DNA from 4 places in the Pseudomonas sp. S2_B10 genome. Region 1 is predicted to be linked to each of the others. Evidence: predicted binding sites of a transcription regulator. Region 1 holds the regulator's gene; each other region holds the start of a gene.
What was found. Region 1 encodes FliA, which starts transcription of late flagellar genes. Its sites were predicted from a motif close to CTAAAGTTTNNNNNNNNNNNGCCGNTAA; they were not measured.

Region 1 (4,129 bases):
CAGTTACAAGCGTTGCGGGCTGGCCGGCTGCATCCTGACTAAACTGGATGAAACGGCCAGTCTCGGCGAAGTGTTGAGCCTGGCGATCAGTCATGAATTGCCGGTCGCGTATCTGACCGATGGCCCACGGATTCCGGATGATTTGCATCTGCCGCGCCGTCATCAACTGGTCACCCGCTCCGTCAGCGTGCAAATGCAGGAAGAACCCAGCGAAGAAGCCATGGCTGACATGTTCGCTGATATCTATCACAGCCCGACCAAGCAGGTTGGCTGAGGTAATCATGAACAGTTTTTGTACCTACATCGATGGTCTGCCACGCATTGTTCCGATCAGGAACGCGCAGCCAGTAATGTGGCCTCCGTCTATGCAAGACAAGGTAAAGAAATAACATGGGCAGCATGCATCCCGTACAGGTGATCGCGGTGACCGGCGGCAAAGGTGGCGTCGGCAAGACTAACGTGTCAGTGAACTTGTCGCTGGCGCTGGCAGAGCTTGGCCGTCGGGTCATGCTGCTGGACGCCGACCTGGGCCTGGCGAACGTCGACGTTCTGCTGGGGCTGACACCCAAGCGCACACTGGCCGACGTCATCGAAGGCCGTTGCGAACTGCGCGACGTGCTGTTGCAAGGCCCGGGCGGGATTCGCATCGTGCCGGCGGCCTCCGGCACGCAGAGCATGGTGCACCTGAGCCCGGCGCAGCACGCCGGCCTGATCCAGGCGTTCAGCGACATCGGCGACAATCTCGACGTGCTGGTGATCGACACCGCTGCGGGTATTGGTGACTCGGTAGTCAGTTTCGTTCGTGCCGCCCAGGAAGTGTTGCTGGTGGTCTGCGACGAGCCGACTTCGATCACCGATGCTTACGCGCTGATCAAGTTGCTCAACCGCGATTACGGCATGAACCGCTTCCGCGTGCTGGCCAACATGGCGCAGAGCCCGCAGGAAGGGCGCAACCTGTTCGCCAAGTTGACCAAGGTCACGGATCGCTTCCTCGACGTCGCCCTACAATACGTCGGCGCCGTGCCGTACGACGAAAGCGTGCGCAAGGCAGTGCAGAAGCAGCGCGCCGTCTACGAAGCCTTTCCCCGTTCCAAGTGCGCGCTGGCCTTCAAGGCCATCGCCCAGAAGGTCGACACCTGGCCGCTGCCGGCCAACCCGCGCGGGCATCTGGAATTTTTCGTCGAGCGTCTCGTGCAGCAAACCGCAGGGCCTGTGATATGACCGCCAGTGGCATGAATCTTTACAAAAAGTCGGCGCGTGACGCGCAATACGAATTGATCGAGCGTTACGCGCCACTGGTCAAGCGCATTGCCTATCACTTGCTGGCGCGCCTGCCGGCCAGCGTGCAGGTCGAAGACCTGATCCAGGCCGGGATGATCGGTTTGCTGGAAGTCTCGACTAAATACGACGCCAGCAAAGGCGCCAGTTTCGAAACGTACGCGGGCATTCGAATCCGCGGCGCGATGCTCGATGAAGTGCGCAAAGGGGATTGGGCACCACGCTCGGTTCACCGTAATACCAGGATGGTCAGCGACGCGATTCGCTCGATTGAAGCTAAAACCGGCCGTGACGCTAAAGATCACGAGGTTGCGGCCGAACTCCAATTGAGTCTCGACGATTACTACGGGATTCTGAATGACACCTTGGGCAGTCGCCTGTTCAGTTTCGACGACCTGTTGCAGGACGGCGAACACGAAGGGCTGCACGAGGATGGCGCCAGTGCTCATATGGAGCCGTCACGCGATCTGGAAGATGAACGCTTCCAGGCGGCGCTGGCGGACGCGATTGCCAATTTGCCGGAGCGTGAGCGACTGGTGTTGGCGCTGTACTACGACGAAGAGCTGAACCTCAAGGAGATCGGTGAAGTCCTTGGCGTCAGTGAATCGCGGGTCAGCCAGTTACACAGCCAGTGCGCGGCCCGTCTGCGGGGGCGTTTGGGGGAGTGGCGAGCGCGCTGAAGGCAGTGTGGGGACACTGCGAAACGAGGCTGGTGCGGTGATGAACGGCGCCGGTCTCGATCCGTTGTGCTCCAGACAAACTTTAAGTGCTGCGCCGATTGATTGAAGTGGCGCGTCCAGGTGCTGGGCGCGTTTAAGACTGCTTGGAGGTCGAATTGAACAAAGACATGAAAATCCTCATCGTTGATGACTTCTCAACGATGCGGCGGATCATCAAGAACCTGCTGCGCGATCTTGGGTTCACCAACACCGTCGAGGCCGACGATGGCACCACTGCCATTCCGGTGCTCAACAGCGGCAGCATCGACTTTCTGGTAACGGACTGGAACATGCCGGGCATGACCGGTATCGACCTGCTGCGTCACGTGCGCGCCGATGAAAAACTCAAGCACCTCCCGGTGTTGATGGTGACTGCTGAAGCCAAGCGCGAGCAGATCATCGAGGCCGCTCAGGCCGGTGTGAACGGTTACGTAGTCAAACCTTTCACGGCTCAAGCGTTGAAAGACAAAATCGAGAAGATTTTCGAACGCATCGGCTGATGAATGCGCGGGGGAGCTATGGAGCATAACGAATCATCACAGGGCGATTTCGAATCGACCTTGAAAAAACACGCGGTCGAACTGGTCGAGAGCCTTGAAAAAGGCAAGTTCGGCGACGCGGTGCAACTGATCCATGAGCTCAATCAGACCCGTGACCGCGGCCTGTATCAGGAAGTGGGCAAGCTCACACGTGAACTGCACAGTGCGATCGTCAATTTCCAGATCGATCCGCACATGCCGCAGGCCGAGGAAGTGTCGCAAATCACCGACGCCACCGAACGCCTGGGCTATGTGGTCAAGCTGACGGAAGCCGCGGCCAACCGCACCATGGATCTGGTGGAAAGCGCCACGCCGGTGGTCAACAGTCTCGCTGATGAAGCGCAGACGTTGAGCGCCGATTGGGGCCGCTTCATGCGTCGCGAGGTCGGGGCTGAAGAGTTCCGCGAACTGGCGCGCCGGGTCGACGGTTTTCTGTCACGCAGCAGCACGGACAACCGTGCGGTGTCGAGCAACCTCAACGACATCCTGCTGGCTCAGGATTACCAGGACCTCACAGGTCAAGTGATCAAGCGTGTGACCCAACTGGTCACCGAAGTCGAAAGCAATCTGCTCAAACTCGTGCTCATGGCCAGTCAGGTCGACCGCTTTGCGGGCATCGAACATGACCGCGCCGCAATGCTTGCTGAAAAAGATCCACAAAAACATCTCTCGCAGGGTGAAGGTCCGCAGATTCATGCCGATAAACGAGAAGACGTTGTGTCCGGTCAGGACGATGTGGACGATTTGTTATCCAGCCTTGGATTCTAGAGTTTCGGAATTCGGGTTTTTTGGGTTTTTAGACCTGTAGGAGCACCCCATTAATGAGCTTCGGCGCCGATGAAGAGATCCTTCAGGATTTCCTGGTTGAGGCCGGCGAGATTCTTGAGCAACTGTCCGAACAACTGGTCGAGCTGGAAAGCCGTCCGGATGATGCAGATCTGCTCAATGCAATTTTTCGCGGTTTCCACACTGTAAAAGGGGGCGCCGGCTTCCTTCAGCTCAATGAGCTGGTGGAGTGCTGTCACATCGCCGAAAACGTCTTCGACATCCTGCGCAAGGGTGAGCGTCGCGTTGATGCAGAACTGATGGACGTGGTGCTCGAAGCACTGGACGCGGTGAACAGCATGTTCAGCGAAGTCCGTGAGCGTGCACCGATCACCGCTGCCACGCCGGAACTGCTGGCCGCGCTGGCGCGCCTGGCCGAACCGCAATCGGCGGATGAAGCCCCGGCTTCGCCGGTTGCCGAGATGATCGAAGAACTGGTCGTTGAAAGCGACTCCTCGGACGACATCACCGATAACGAATTCGAACAACTGCTGGACTCGCTGAATGCCGTCAAGGCCCAGGCTGAGGCTCCGGCCGCTGCTGTGGCGCCCGCGCCGGTTGCCGACACGGCGGCGAGCGATGAAATCACCGACGCCGAATTTGAATCGCTGCTCGATCAGCTGCACGGCAAGGGCCAGTTTGCTGTCGATGCGGTCGCTCCGGCGGCACCAGCAGCGCCGGCTGCTCCGGCCGCGCCTGCTGCGGGCGACAGCTCGGACATCACCGACGACGAATTCGAAGCCTTGCTCGATCAGTTGCACGGCAAGG
Region 2 (4,129 bases), 2.7 Mb from region 1:
AGAGATTGCCGAAGTCGTGTCGAAGTGGACCGGCATCCCGGTGTCGAAAATGCTCGAAGGCGAGCGCGACAAGCTGATGAAAATGGAGAGCCTGTTGCACAAACGGGTAATCGGTCAGGAAGAAGCGGTCGTGGCTGTGGCCAATGCCGTGCGGCGTTCCCGCGCCGGACTGTCCGACCCGAATCGTCCGAGCGGCTCGTTCATGTTCCTCGGCCCGACCGGTGTCGGTAAAACCGAGCTGTGCAAGGCGCTGGCCGAATTCCTTTTCGATACTGAAGAGGCGATGGTGCGGATCGACATGTCCGAGTTCATGGAGAAACATTCCGTGGCTCGTCTGATCGGTGCGCCACCAGGCTACGTCGGCTATGAAGAGGGCGGTTACCTGACCGAAGCGGTGCGTCGCAAGCCGTACTCGGTGATCCTCATGGACGAAGTCGAGAAGGCGCACCCGGATGTGTTCAACATCCTCCTGCAAGTGCTTGAGGATGGCCGTCTGACCGACAGTCACGGGCGTACGGTGGACTTCCGCAACACGGTGATCGTGATGACGTCCAACCTCGGGTCGATGCAGATCCAGGAACTGGTCGGTGATCGTGAGGCGCAGCGTGCTGCTGTGATGGACGCGCTGACCTCGCACTTCCGTCCTGAGTTCATCAACCGCGTTGACGAAGTGGTGATCTTCGAGCCGCTGGCGCGGGATCAGATCGCCGGCATTACCGAGATCCAGTTGGGCCGCCTGCGCAGCCGCCTGGCGGAGCGCGAGCTGAAGCTGGAGCTGAGCCCGGAGGCGATGGACAAGCTGATCGCCGTCGGTTACGACCCGGTGTATGGCGCACGTCCTTTGAAACGGGCGATCCAGCGCTGGATCGAAAACCCGCTGGCGCAGTTGATCCTGTCGGGTCATTTCATGCCGGGCGACACCGCCACCGGCAAGGTCGAGAACGACGAAATCGTTTTCGGCTAAGCCTCAGCGGCAATGAAACCGGGAAGGCCTCGCATTGCGAGGCCTTTTTTTCGCCAGGCTGTTGAACTCAAAGGAAAAGGCTTGTAAAGTGCGCCCCGCAGTCAGTCACCGGCAGCGTTTCAACCCACCGGGTTGGAATCTGAAATAAGTTGCAAATCATTAACTTGAAAGCAATTTAGGGGGTTGACAGAGGTGTTCTAGGTTGTAGAATAGCGCGCCTCAGACACACGAACGCAGCGATGCGAACGGGTGGCGAGATGCAACAAAGCTTCACCGTTGTAAATTGAAATATGTAGTTCCGTGATAGCTCAGTCGGTAGAGCAAATGACTGTTAATCATTGGGTCCCAGGTTCGAGTCCTGGTCACGGAGCCAATTTCAAACCGGGGTATAGCGCAGTCCGGTAGCGCGCCTGCTTTGGGAGCAGGATGTCAGGAGTTCGAATCCCCTTACCCCGACCATATTTGGGTCGTTAGCTCAGTTGGTAGAGCAGTTGGCTTTTAACCAATTGGTCGTAGGTTCGAATCCCACACGACCCACCATTTTTGAAACCAGTTTGCGCTGGGATCGAATCTTAAGATCAGAGGCCAAAAGCGCTGATCGAAGAAGGCGATCTTTGAAAGGTCGCCTTTTTTTTACCGGGGTATAGCGCAGTCCGGTAGCGCGCCTGCTTTGGGAGCAGGATGTCAGGAGTTCGAATCCCCTTACCCCGACCATATTGAAAATCCTCGTATCGAAAGATACGGGGATTTTTTTTGCCTGCCGAAAGCTGAATCCCTTCAAGTCGTCATACAACCTGCCGATAGCCCGCTAACACGAGGGGACTGCCAACGCTTCGCCCCTTGATCTGGCCATTACAAGAATAAGGGCGTTCGTCATGTTGCTTCGTCAGTTGAATATTGCTCCCCGGGCTGCCCTGGGATTTGCCCTGATCGCGGTGTTGGTGGCCTTGCTCGGCGTGTTTGCGCTGGGGCAGATGTCGAGCATTCGCGACAGTGAGGTGGCGGTGGAGAACCGCTGGTTGCCGAGCATTCGTGGCGGCGACGAGATCCGCGAGCTGATGTTGCGCATCCGTACCATCTCCCTGCGCATGGCGCTCGATCAGGATCCGGCCAATATCGCCACCTATCGCGGCCAGATGGACACGCGCGACAAGGAACTGAGCGAGAAGATCGCCGCCTACGACAAACTGGTCGACACTGCCGAAGGTCAGCAGCTGTATGACCAGTTCAAGAAAACCTTCGCCGCCTATCGCACCGGCATCGCCCAGTCATTCACCCTCGCCGAGCAAGGCAAGCGTGACGAGTTGACCAAATTGTTGCTGGTTGACATGAAGACCGTGGTCGACGGCTCCGGCAAGCAACTCAACGATCTCGCCGATCTGTTCGCCCGCCAGGTCGCCGCCGAAAGCGAGAAGTCCGCCGCGCATTATGAAACCTCGCGGACCATCGTCAGCCTGTTCATTGGTCTGGCAGCGCTGGCCACTGTGGCGCTGGCGATGTTGCTTACGCGCAGTATCGTGCGCCCGCTGAGCAGCGCTGTGGATGCCGCTGAAAGTGTCGCCAAGGGCGATCTCACCCGACCGATCGAAACCCATGGCAACGACGAAGTCAGCCGCTTGCTCAAGGCCTTGGCGACGATGCAACAGAACCTGCGCGAGACGCTGCAAGGTATCAGCGGCTCAGCCACACAACTGGCCACCGCCGCTGACGAACTGAGCGCCGTCACCGTCGACAGCACCCAAGGCCTGCAAGAGCAGAACAACGAAATCGAACAAGCTGCCACTGCGGTCAACGAGATGACCGCTGCGGTGGAGGAGGTCGCGCGCAACGCGGTGTCGACGTCCGATGCCACGCGCCAGTCCAGTCAATCAGCGCAATTGGGCCAGGAGCGCGTCAGCGAAACCGCCAGTGCGATCAACGCCCTGGCCAGTGATGTACAGAACACCGGCGAACTGGTGCAGTCGCTGGCCAATCAATCGCAAGACATCGGCAAGGTTCTGGACGTGATTCGCGCAATCGCTGAGCAGACCAATCTGCTGGCGCTCAACGCTGCCATCGAGGCAGCACGTGCGGGCGAAAGCGGTCGCGGCTTTGCGGTGGTAGCCGATGAGGTGCGCGCGCTGGCGTATCGCACCCAGCAATCGACGCAGGAAATCGAACAGATGGTGCAAGGCATGCGCAGCGGTTCGAGCCAGGCGCTGGAGTCAATGCAGGCCAGCGCATCTCGTGCGGCGAGTACGCTGGTGCTCGCAGAGCGGGCAGGTGAGGCGTTGGTGACGATCACGGCGTCGGTGCACGAGATTCACGAGCGCAACCTCGTGATCGCCAGCGCCGCCGAGGAGCAGGCGCAAGTGGCGCGGGAAGTGGATCGCAATCTGGTGAACATTCGCGACCTGTCGGTGCGTTCGGCTGCGGGTGCTGATCAGACAAGCGCGTCGAGCCATGAGCTGTCGCAACTGGCCAATGCGCTACAGGGCATGGTGCGACGCTTCCAGCTCTGATCGACAGCCAATAAAAAGCCCCGCGCGATGCGGGGCTTGGAATAAAGATCAAAGGTGGGAGCGAGGCTGCTCGCGAATGCGCCGGATCTTCGAGCAGCACGAAAACCTGTGGGAGCCGGGCTTGCCCGCGATAGCGGTGGGTCAGGCGACAGAAATATCAACTGACCCGGCGCCATCGCTGGCAAGCCAGCTCCCACAGATGTTGGCCCTAGTGCAGTTTCAGACGCGGTTCGGTGCCACGACCAATCTTGCTGCCCAGCATCAACATCGCCGTGCGGAACGGCCCGTACAGCGCCATCTGGTGCATACGGTACAGCGACACATAGAACATCCGCGCCAGCCAGCCTTCGAGCATCACGCTGCCGGTCAGGTTACCCATCAAGTTACCCACAGCAGAAAAACGCGACAGTGAAATCAGCGAGCCGTAGTCGGTGTACTTGTACTCCGGCAGGGTCTTGCCTTCGATGCGCAGTTTCAGCGACTTGGCCAGCAGCGACGCCTGTTGATGCGCCGCTTGTGCCCGTGGCGGCACGTTGCGATCGGTGTCCGGTTGCGGACAGGCCGCGCAGTCGCCGAAGGCAAAGATGTTTTCGTCGCGAGTGGTTTGCAGAGTCGGCAGCACTTGCAGCTGATTGATGCGGTTGGTCTCCAGACCGTCGATGTC
Region 3 (4,129 bases), 1.2 Mb from region 1:
CCTTGTCCTTGGTGATCCCGAGGTTTTCGAGGATCTGCGGCATGTCGCTGCGGATACGCAACTGACGCGTCTGGTCCATGCCGGCAGTCCATTCGAAATTGACCGCACCGGGGATGTGGCCACCCTTGGCGGCGAGGACTTTCTCGCCGGAATATTCCAGCGGCCCACGCGCGTCCCAGATCGCCAGATCGGCGGCGCCGAGACGGCTTTGCAGGTATTCGCGGGTGGCGGTCGGTTCGTCGTGCAGGGTCAGCGACACTGGGCCACCGACGGCGGCCGGCACTTGAATCGACATGGGCATGCCGTCCGCCAGCCAGGCCGGAAGACCACCGTCTATATAGTGGTACTTGTCGTGGCCAATGACATCGAGCAGCCAGATGAAACGCCCGGCCCAGCCGCCGCCCTCATCGTCATACACCACGTAGACCGCGTCTTTGCGATGACCGAGCTCACCAAACAACGCTTCCAGATCGGCCTTCGCCGGCATCAGCCCGGGGGCCGGTGGCTGGCCGAGCTGGGTGCGTTTCGGGTCGACAAAACGTGCGCCGGGCAAGTGACCTTCGGCATACCGGGCAGGGCTGGTCAGGTCCACCAGGATCAGTTCCGGGGACTCCAGACGCGGCAGCAGGTCGCTCGGCTCGATGACAAGCGGCAAGCCAGAGAAGTCAGACATGTGAGGTCTCCAGAGCACAAAGGGGAGGATTGTAGCGCAGGCTCATTGGCCACGGCTGCTAAAGCTGTGCAGGGCTTTTTCGATGCACTGCGCGGTTTTGCCGAAGGCTTGCACAGTGATGTCGGCGAAGGGGCCGCCGCCCTGATCGGCAACGACGATCATGATCACCCGACCATTGTTGACCAATGAACGCAGAAACAGATGTTCGCCACGAAACAGCGTGCGCAGGCTCGCCGGTAACAAGGCCGAGAATTGTGCGTTGTTCTCCGGCGTGATCCGCACCTGTGCCTGCTGAGCGAGCAGGCGTTGCAGGACTTTGCTCTGGCTGACGACAAAACTCAGCGCCGCCGCATCCTTCGGCAAACCGGCGGTCTGGTGTACGCGCAGGGTCGAGTGCGTGCGGTCGGCCATCAGAATCATCACCCGGCGCATGCCGCTGGCCACCAGTGCCTCGCGGGCGGCGACGGTCAGGCTCATGGCATTGGTGAAGCGGCTGGGTTCGGCGAGCAGTTCGGCGCATTGCCGACGCCACTGGCCCAAGTCATCCGCATTCGGCGCTGCTGCCGGGAGCATGCCGGCCGGCAAGCGACGAGTGCCCCACGGCCAGATCAGCGAAACCGCCGGGTGCCACAAATCGGGCATCGCATGCTGACGCGCGCTGTTCGCCGCTTGCTGGTGCAACTGTTGCTGCACTTCGTCCATGGAAATCTGCAGATAGAGGCTGGTCAGGTACTGCCAGCGCTTGCTGTGCGGACTGTCCCAGGCCTGTTGCGCCGACAGCGCCAGCCCATTGGCCAGCAGCACGGTATTCGCCGGCTGGTTGAGCCAGCGGCGCAATGTCGGGTCATCGTCGAGGCGATTCTGCTGGCGCAGCGGGTGTTCACTGTCGCGGGCGATGCGCAGCACTTTGACCAGTTCGCGTTGTTCGCTGAGCAGCAATTTGTAGCCTTGCTCGACCCAGATCGGCAGATGCCAGGCCTGGACCAGTGCCTCGGCGATCTTCAACAGGCGCACGCCGAACAATTGCTTTTCGACCACACGTGCCGACTCGCCCTTGTGGATCACCCGCAGTTCCCACTCTTCGAGCAACTGCGGATACGTCAGTGCCAAGGGCCACAGCGGCGACAAAAACAGCAAGCTGCCCCAATGAATGTCCTGCCACAGCCGCGCGAGGCGACTGGCAAAAAAACCGTTGGCCTGTTGTGTCGCGTGTTGGCTGATCAGTTGCAATTGGCGCAAAGCCTTGGGGATTTGCCGGTGCGGTTCGGCGGGCAGGCGCGCGAGCAATTCTTCGGTGCGGGCAAGGCCCAGGCGATTGATTGCCACCTCAAGATTTTCCGCCGGCGCGGCCATGGTGCCGTGGGTGTGACGATTCGCCTCACGGATGACGCTCAAGGCCAGCGCCGGGCTGTCCTGCATCAGATCGGCGATGTCGCGCAGCGAGCTGCGATTGTCGCGGATCGCCCGGCAGACTTTGTCGTGAGCCTCTTGTGGTACGGGCAGGCGGACGCTGTCGAGCAGCTTGACCCAAGCCTGGAGCGTGGTCGGTATTACCGATGGAATGTTCGTTTCATTAGCCATGTCTGGACGAGATCTTCACTGACTGTAGACGCGCCCGGCATGGGCTAAATTGGCTTTTCGCCTGAACTGGCTATAGTCTGGCGCAGTTTTGCCGATAAGTAGAAGAAGAGATTTTTTAACTTCCGAATATGACCTTGAACCCGACTTAAACAAGTACCTTCTACCTATGGCTAAAATTATCGGCATCATCGTCGTATTCGCGAGCGTGCTCGGCGGATACGTGCTCTCCCACGGCAAGATTGCCGCTCTGATCCAGCCTTTCGAGGTGATGATCATCGGCGGTGCGGCCCTCGGCGCATTTCTCCAGGCCAACCCCGGTTACATGACGATGCACGTGCTCAAGAAATCCCTGAGCATGTTCGGTTCGCGCTTCACCCACACCTTCTACCTGGAAGTGCTCGGGCTGATCTACGAAATCCTCAACAAGAGCCGCCGTGAAGGCATGATGGCGATCGAAGGCGACATCGAAGATGCCGCCGCGAGCCCGATCTTCGCCAAGTACCCGGCGGTGCTCAAGGATGAACGCATGACCGCGTTCGTCTGCGATTACCTGCGCATCATGTCCTCCGGCAACATGGCTCCGCACGAACTGGAAGGCCTGTTCGACATGGAACTGTACAGCCTCAAGGAAGACCTCGAGCACCCATCGCACGCAGTCAACGGCATCGCCGACGGCATGCCCGGTTTCGGTATCGTTGCGGCGGTACTCGGTATCGTGGTGACCATGGCCTCGCTGGGCGAGGGCGACCAGGCGTCGATCGGTCTGCACGTGGGTGCGGCACTGGTCGGTACCTTCTTCGGTATTCTCGCGGCATACGGTTTCTTCGGTCCGCTGGCGCATTCCCTGGCCCACGATGCCAAGGAAGAGCTCAACGTCTACGAAGCCATCAAGGCCTCGCTGGTGGCTTCGGCGTCCGGCATGCCGCCGTCGCTGGCGGTCGAGTTCGGGCGCAAGGTTCTGTACCCGGCGCACCGTCCAAGCTTCGCCGAGCTGGAACAAGCGGTTCGCGGTCGCTAAGTCATGGAAAATAATCAGCCGATCATCGTCAAGCGCGTCAAGCGCATTGCCGCCGGGCACCACGGCGGGGCGTGGAAAATCGCCTTCGCCGACTTTGCCACGGCGATGATGGCGTTCTTCCTCGTGCTGTGGCTGCTGTCCACCGCTACGCCGGAACAGAAGATCGCCATCGCCGGTTATTTCAAGGACCCGGTCGGCTTCTCCGAAAGCGGCACGCCGTACATCATCGACTTGGGTGGCACGCCGACCCTGGCGCCGGAAAACACCCTCAACCCGGAAGTGAAGTCGCAACCGCAACCGGACAAGGTTACGGTCGACACCGATCAGGTTGAAGGCATGGCCGAGCAGGTCGAGAAGGAGCGTCTCGAACTGCTCCTGCAAGAACTGCAGAACAAGGTCGACGAGAACCCGCAACTGCAGAAGTTCAAGGATCAGATCCTCTTCGAAATCACGCCGAACGGCTTGCGCATCCAGATCATGGACGCCGAGAACCGGCCGATGTTCGACTCAGGTTCCGCACGCCTGAAACCGTACTTCGAGGACATCCTGCTGGCCATGGCCGACACCATCAAAGCGGTGCCGAACAAGATCAGTATCAGCGGCCACACCGACGCCAAGCCGTACATTGGCACTGGCGATTACGGCAACTGGGAGCTTTCGGCCAACCGCGCCAACGCGGCTCGCCGTGCCCTGGTCGCGGGCAGCTATCCGGATGCGCAGGTGGCGCGGGTGGTCGGTTATGCCTCGTCGGCGTTGTTCGATCGGGAAAACCCGTTCAACCCGGTCAACCGCCGGATCGATATTGTCGTGCTGACCAAGAAAGCCCAGGCCGCCATCGAAGGTGCGCAGGGGCCTGA
Region 4 (4,129 bases), 3.0 Mb from region 1:
TGCGCGGGATTTGTTCGCCGAGGATCAGTCGTCGAAGTCTTCCCAGCCGCCCATCTGTTTCCAGCGATTGACGATGCCGCAGAACAGCTCAGCGGTCTTTTCGGTGTCGTAGCGCGCCGAGTGCGCCTCACGACCGTCGAAATCGATGCCAGCGGCCTGACAGGCTTTCGCCAGCACGGTCTGACCGTACGCCAGACCCGCCAGGGTCGCGGTGTCGAAACTGGAGAACGGGTGGAACGGGTTGCGCTTCATGTCCAGCCGCGCGACTGCGGCGTTGAGAAAGCCCAGATCGAAGCTGCTGTTGTGCCCGACCAGAATCGCCCGTTTGCAACCGTTGGCTTTGAGGGCCTTGCGGATGCCACGGAAAATATCGGTCAGCGCGGTTTCTTCACTGACGGCCATGCGCAGCGGATGATCAAGCTTGATCCCGGTGAACTCCAGCGCTGCCGCTTCAACGTTCGCACCTTCGAATGGCTCGACGCGGAAGAAGTAGGTGTGATCCGGGTAGACGAAACCCTTTTCATCCATGGCGATGGTGGTCGCGGCAATCTCCAGCAGGGCATCGGTGGCTGCGTTGAAGCCACCGGTTTCTACGTCGACGACAACCGGCAGGTAGCCGCGAAAACGCGCTGCCATCGGGTGACGGGAACCGCCGCCACCACCTTGACCGTCCAGCTCATCGTCGAAATGCTCTTCACTCACGCGTGTTCCTCCAGCAGGCGCCAGCGCAGTTTTTCACCGGCGCGCAGCGGGATAACGGTCAGCTCGCCAAATGGCAGGCTGGTTGGGGCGGTCCATTCTTCGCGAACCAGGGTGATGCGATCGGTGTTTGCCGGCAGGCCGTAGAAACGCGGGCCGTTGAGGCTGGCGAAGGCTTCGAGCTTGTCCAGCGCATTACGCTGTTCAAACGCTTCGGCATACATCTCGATGGCGGCGTAGGCGGTGTAGCAACCGGCGCAACCGCAGGCGGCTTCCTTGGCGTGCAGGGCGTGGGGCGCCGAGTCGGTGCCGAGGAAGAACTTGGCGCTGCCGCTGGTGGCGGCATCGAGCAAGGCTTCCTGATGGGTGTTGCGCTTGAGGATCGGCAAGCAATAGAAGTGTGGCCGAATCCCGCCCACCAGCATGTGGTTACGGTTGTACAACAGGTGGTGCGCGGTGATGGTCGCGCCGACGTTGGCCGAAGCCTCGTTGACGAATTGCACGGCGTCACCGGTGGTGATGTGCTCGAACACCACTTTCAGCGTCGGGAAGCGCTCGACCACGCGGCGCATGTGCTCATCGATGAAGATTTTTTCGCGGTCGAACACATCGACGTCGCCACGGGTGACTTCACCGTGGATCAACAGCGGCATGCCGACTTCGGCCATGGCTTCGAGCGCCGGGAAGATCTTGTCGATGCTGGTCACGCCGGAATCGGAATTGGTGGTCGCGCCGGCCGGGTAAAGCTTGGCGGCGTAGACGAAACCGCTGGCCTTGGCCTGACGAATTTCTTCCGGTTGGGTGCGGTCGGTGAGGTACAGCACCATCAACGGCTCGAACTGACTGCCGGCCGGGCGGGCAGCGAGAATGCGCTGACGATAGCCGTCGGCTTCAGCGGCGTTGCGCACCGGCGGTACCAGGTTCGGCATGATGATCGCGCGCCCGAAGGTGCGGGCCACATCGGCAACGGTATTGGTCAACACGGCACCATCGCGAAGATGAATGTGCCAGTCGTCGGGACGCAGCAGGGTCAGGCGGTCGGACATGAGGGGATTCCAGGCGGGTCAAACTGAGGCGAATGCTACCGGAAAAGACTCTTGCAGGCACCCGCTATCAAGTTTTGCCACAAGCGTCCGATATCCCGAAGGTATGCCGTAAACATTGTGTGAATCGGTGTTTGTGTTTCACAAGCCAATGGAGCCTCCCGTGCGCCAGCGTTATTTAGCCCTGCTCAGTGTGTTTGCCAGCCTTCCCGCGATGGCGCTGACTTACCAGACCCGTCTGGAGAACATTGAGTGGACGGTCGCCGGCGACCAGTTCGAATGCCGCCTGACGCAACCGATCACTGATTTCGGCTCGGGCGAGTTCGTGCGCAAGGCCGGTGAGCAGGCGATCTTTCGCCTGAACGCCTACAACGCCATGCTTGGTGGCGGCTCGGCGACGTTGCTCGCTGCCGCTGCACCGTGGCAGCCGGGGCGCGGCGACATCAATCTGGGCTCGGTACGGCTGGGCAGCGGCAATGTGTTGTTCAACAGCTCGCAATCCCAGGCCGGTGGGCTGATCAGCGGTCTGCTGGACGGCCGCAGCCCGGTAGTTCGCCGTGCGTCTGGCGATGGCCGGGTGTCGGAAGTGCGTTTGCTGCCGGTCAAGTTCAGCAAGGCGTTCAACGACTATCAAGGCTGCGTGGCGAAATTGCTGCCGCAGAATTTCGACCAGATCAAGCAGTCGCAGATCGGCTTTCCCGGCGAGGGCGTCGAGCTGGACCCGGCTGCCAAGGCCAAGCTGCAAGTGATGCTCGAATACATGAAGGCCGACCCGACGGTGAACCACATTGACCTCGACGGCCATTCCGACAACAGCGGCAATCGTCTGACCAACCGCGAATTGTCGCGCCGCCGCGCGCTGGCGGTAGTCGATTTCTTCAAGGCCAACGGCATTCAGGAATCGCAGATCACCGTGCGTTTCCACGGCGAGCAGTATCCGATCGTGCCGAACACCAGCAAGGCCAATCGTGCGAAGAACCGTCGGGTCAACGTGAAACTGTCGCGTGCGGCTCCGACCACAGCTCCTGCGCCAGCGCCGCAAGCGAGTACGCCAGCCACCGCCGCAGCGACTTCCTGACTCGCCGGTCATCGTCGCGCTCTCGACAGATTCTGTCGCTTTGTCGTCTTAAGCTGTCGCGCCTCTGTAAATTATCGCGTTTGAGCGGTAGACTCCCCGGCTTTCCGTAGAACCCCGTGGAGTGATGGCATGGCGGACGTAAACAAGGTCGTTCTGGCGTATTCCGGCGGCCTGGACACTTCGGTGATCCTCAAGTGGCTGCAGGATACTTATAACTGTGAAGTGGTGACTTTCACCGCCGATCTCGGTCAAGGCGAAGAGGTCGAGCCGGCCCGCGCCAAGGCTCAGGCCATGGGCGTCAAAGAAATCTTCATCGACGATCTGCGCGAAGAGTTCGTGCGTGATTTCGTGTTCCCGATGTTCCGCGCCAACACCGTTTACGAAGGCGAGTACCTGCTGGGTACTTCCATCGCCCGTCCGCTGATCGCCAAGCGCCTGATCGAAATCGCCAACGAAACCGGCGCCGACGCCATTTCCCATGGCGCCACCGGCAAGGGCAACGACCAGGTGCGCTTCGAACTGGGCGCCTACGCGCTCAAGCCAGGCGTGAAAGTCATCGCCCCTTGGCGCGAGTGGGACCTGCTGTCGCGCGAGAAGCTGATGGACTACGCCGAGAAGCACGCGATCCCGATCGAACGCCACGGCAAGAAAAAATCTCCGTACTCGATGGACGCCAACCTGCTGCACATCTCCTATGAAGGCGGCGTGCTGGAAGACACCTGGACCGAGCACGAAGAAGACATGTGGCGCTGGACCGTCTCCCCGGAGAAGGCTCCCGACACCCCGCAATACCTGGAACTGACTTACCGCAACGGCGACATCGTCGCGCTGGACGGCGTCGAAATGACCCCGGCCACCGTACTGGCGACGCTGAACAAGATCGGCGGCGAGCACGGCATCGGTCGTCTCGACATCGTCGAAAACCGTTACGTCGGCATGAAGTCCCGTGGCTGCTACGAGACCCCGGGTGGCACCATCATGCTGCGCGCTCACCGCGCCATCGAATCGATCACTCTGGACCGCGAAGTCGCTCACCTCAAAGACGAGCTGATGCCCAAGTACGCCAGCCTGATCTACACCGGCTACTGGTGGAGCCCTGAGCGTCTGATGCTGCAACAGATGATCGACGCTTCGCAGGTCAACGTGAACGGCGTAGTGCGCCTGAAGCTGTACAAGGGCAACGTCATCGTCACCGGCCGCAAGTCCGACGATTCGCTGTTCGACGCCAACATCGCCACCTTCGAAGAAGATGGCGGCGCTTACAACCAAGCCGATGCGGCGGGCTTCATCAAGCTCAACGCGCTGCGCA

Region 2: AB4O45_RS08945 (methyl-accepting chemotaxis protein) is a predicted target of FliA. The motif match lies at 1,741-1,768, and genes of this name have one in related genera.
Region 3: motA (flagellar motor stator protein MotA) is a predicted target of FliA. The motif match lies at 2,325-2,352, and genes of this name have one in related genera.
Region 4: AB4O45_RS07370 (flagellar protein MotY) is a predicted target of FliA. The motif match lies at 1,812-1,839, and genes of this name have one in related genera.

What each region holds. Positions count from the first base shown of each region.
Region 1 covers NZ_CP162768.1:4,691,320-4,695,448, forward strand. The annotation lists gene flhF (flagellar biosynthesis protein FlhF) at 1-274, shown strand, start outside; gene fleN (flagellar synthesis regulator FleN) at 391-1,221, shown strand; gene fliA (RNA polymerase sigma factor FliA) at 1,218-1,958, shown strand; gene AB4O45_RS20970 (chemotaxis response regulator CheY) at 2,126-2,497, shown strand; gene AB4O45_RS20975 (protein phosphatase CheZ) at 2,516-3,304, shown strand; gene AB4O45_RS20980 (chemotaxis protein CheA) at 3,358-4,129, shown strand, end outside.
Region 2 covers NZ_CP162768.1:2,013,694-2,017,822, reverse strand. The annotation lists gene clpB (ATP-dependent chaperone ClpB) at 1-964, shown strand, start outside; tRNA gene AB4O45_RS08965 (tRNA-Asn) at 1,262-1,337, shown strand; tRNA gene AB4O45_RS08960 (tRNA-Pro) at 1,347-1,423, shown strand; tRNA gene AB4O45_RS08955 (tRNA-Lys) at 1,429-1,504, shown strand; tRNA gene AB4O45_RS08950 (tRNA-Pro) at 1,602-1,678, shown strand; gene AB4O45_RS08945 (methyl-accepting chemotaxis protein) at 1,840-3,465, shown strand; gene AB4O45_RS08940 (NAD(P)/FAD-dependent oxidoreductase) at 3,674-4,129, opposite strand, start outside.
Region 3 covers NZ_CP162768.1:3,536,652-3,540,780, forward strand. The annotation lists gene rhdA (thiosulfate sulfurtransferase) at 1-673, opposite strand, end outside; gene AB4O45_RS15840 (HDOD domain-containing protein) at 716-2,254, opposite strand; gene motA (flagellar motor stator protein MotA) at 2,421-3,272, shown strand; gene motB (flagellar motor protein MotB) at 3,276-4,129, shown strand, end outside.
Region 4 covers NZ_CP162768.1:1,674,592-1,678,720, reverse strand. The annotation lists gene rnt (ribonuclease T) at 25-702, opposite strand; gene pyrC (dihydroorotase) at 699-1,745, opposite strand; gene AB4O45_RS07370 (flagellar protein MotY) at 1,906-2,820, shown strand; gene AB4O45_RS07365 (argininosuccinate synthase) at 2,950-4,129, shown strand, end outside.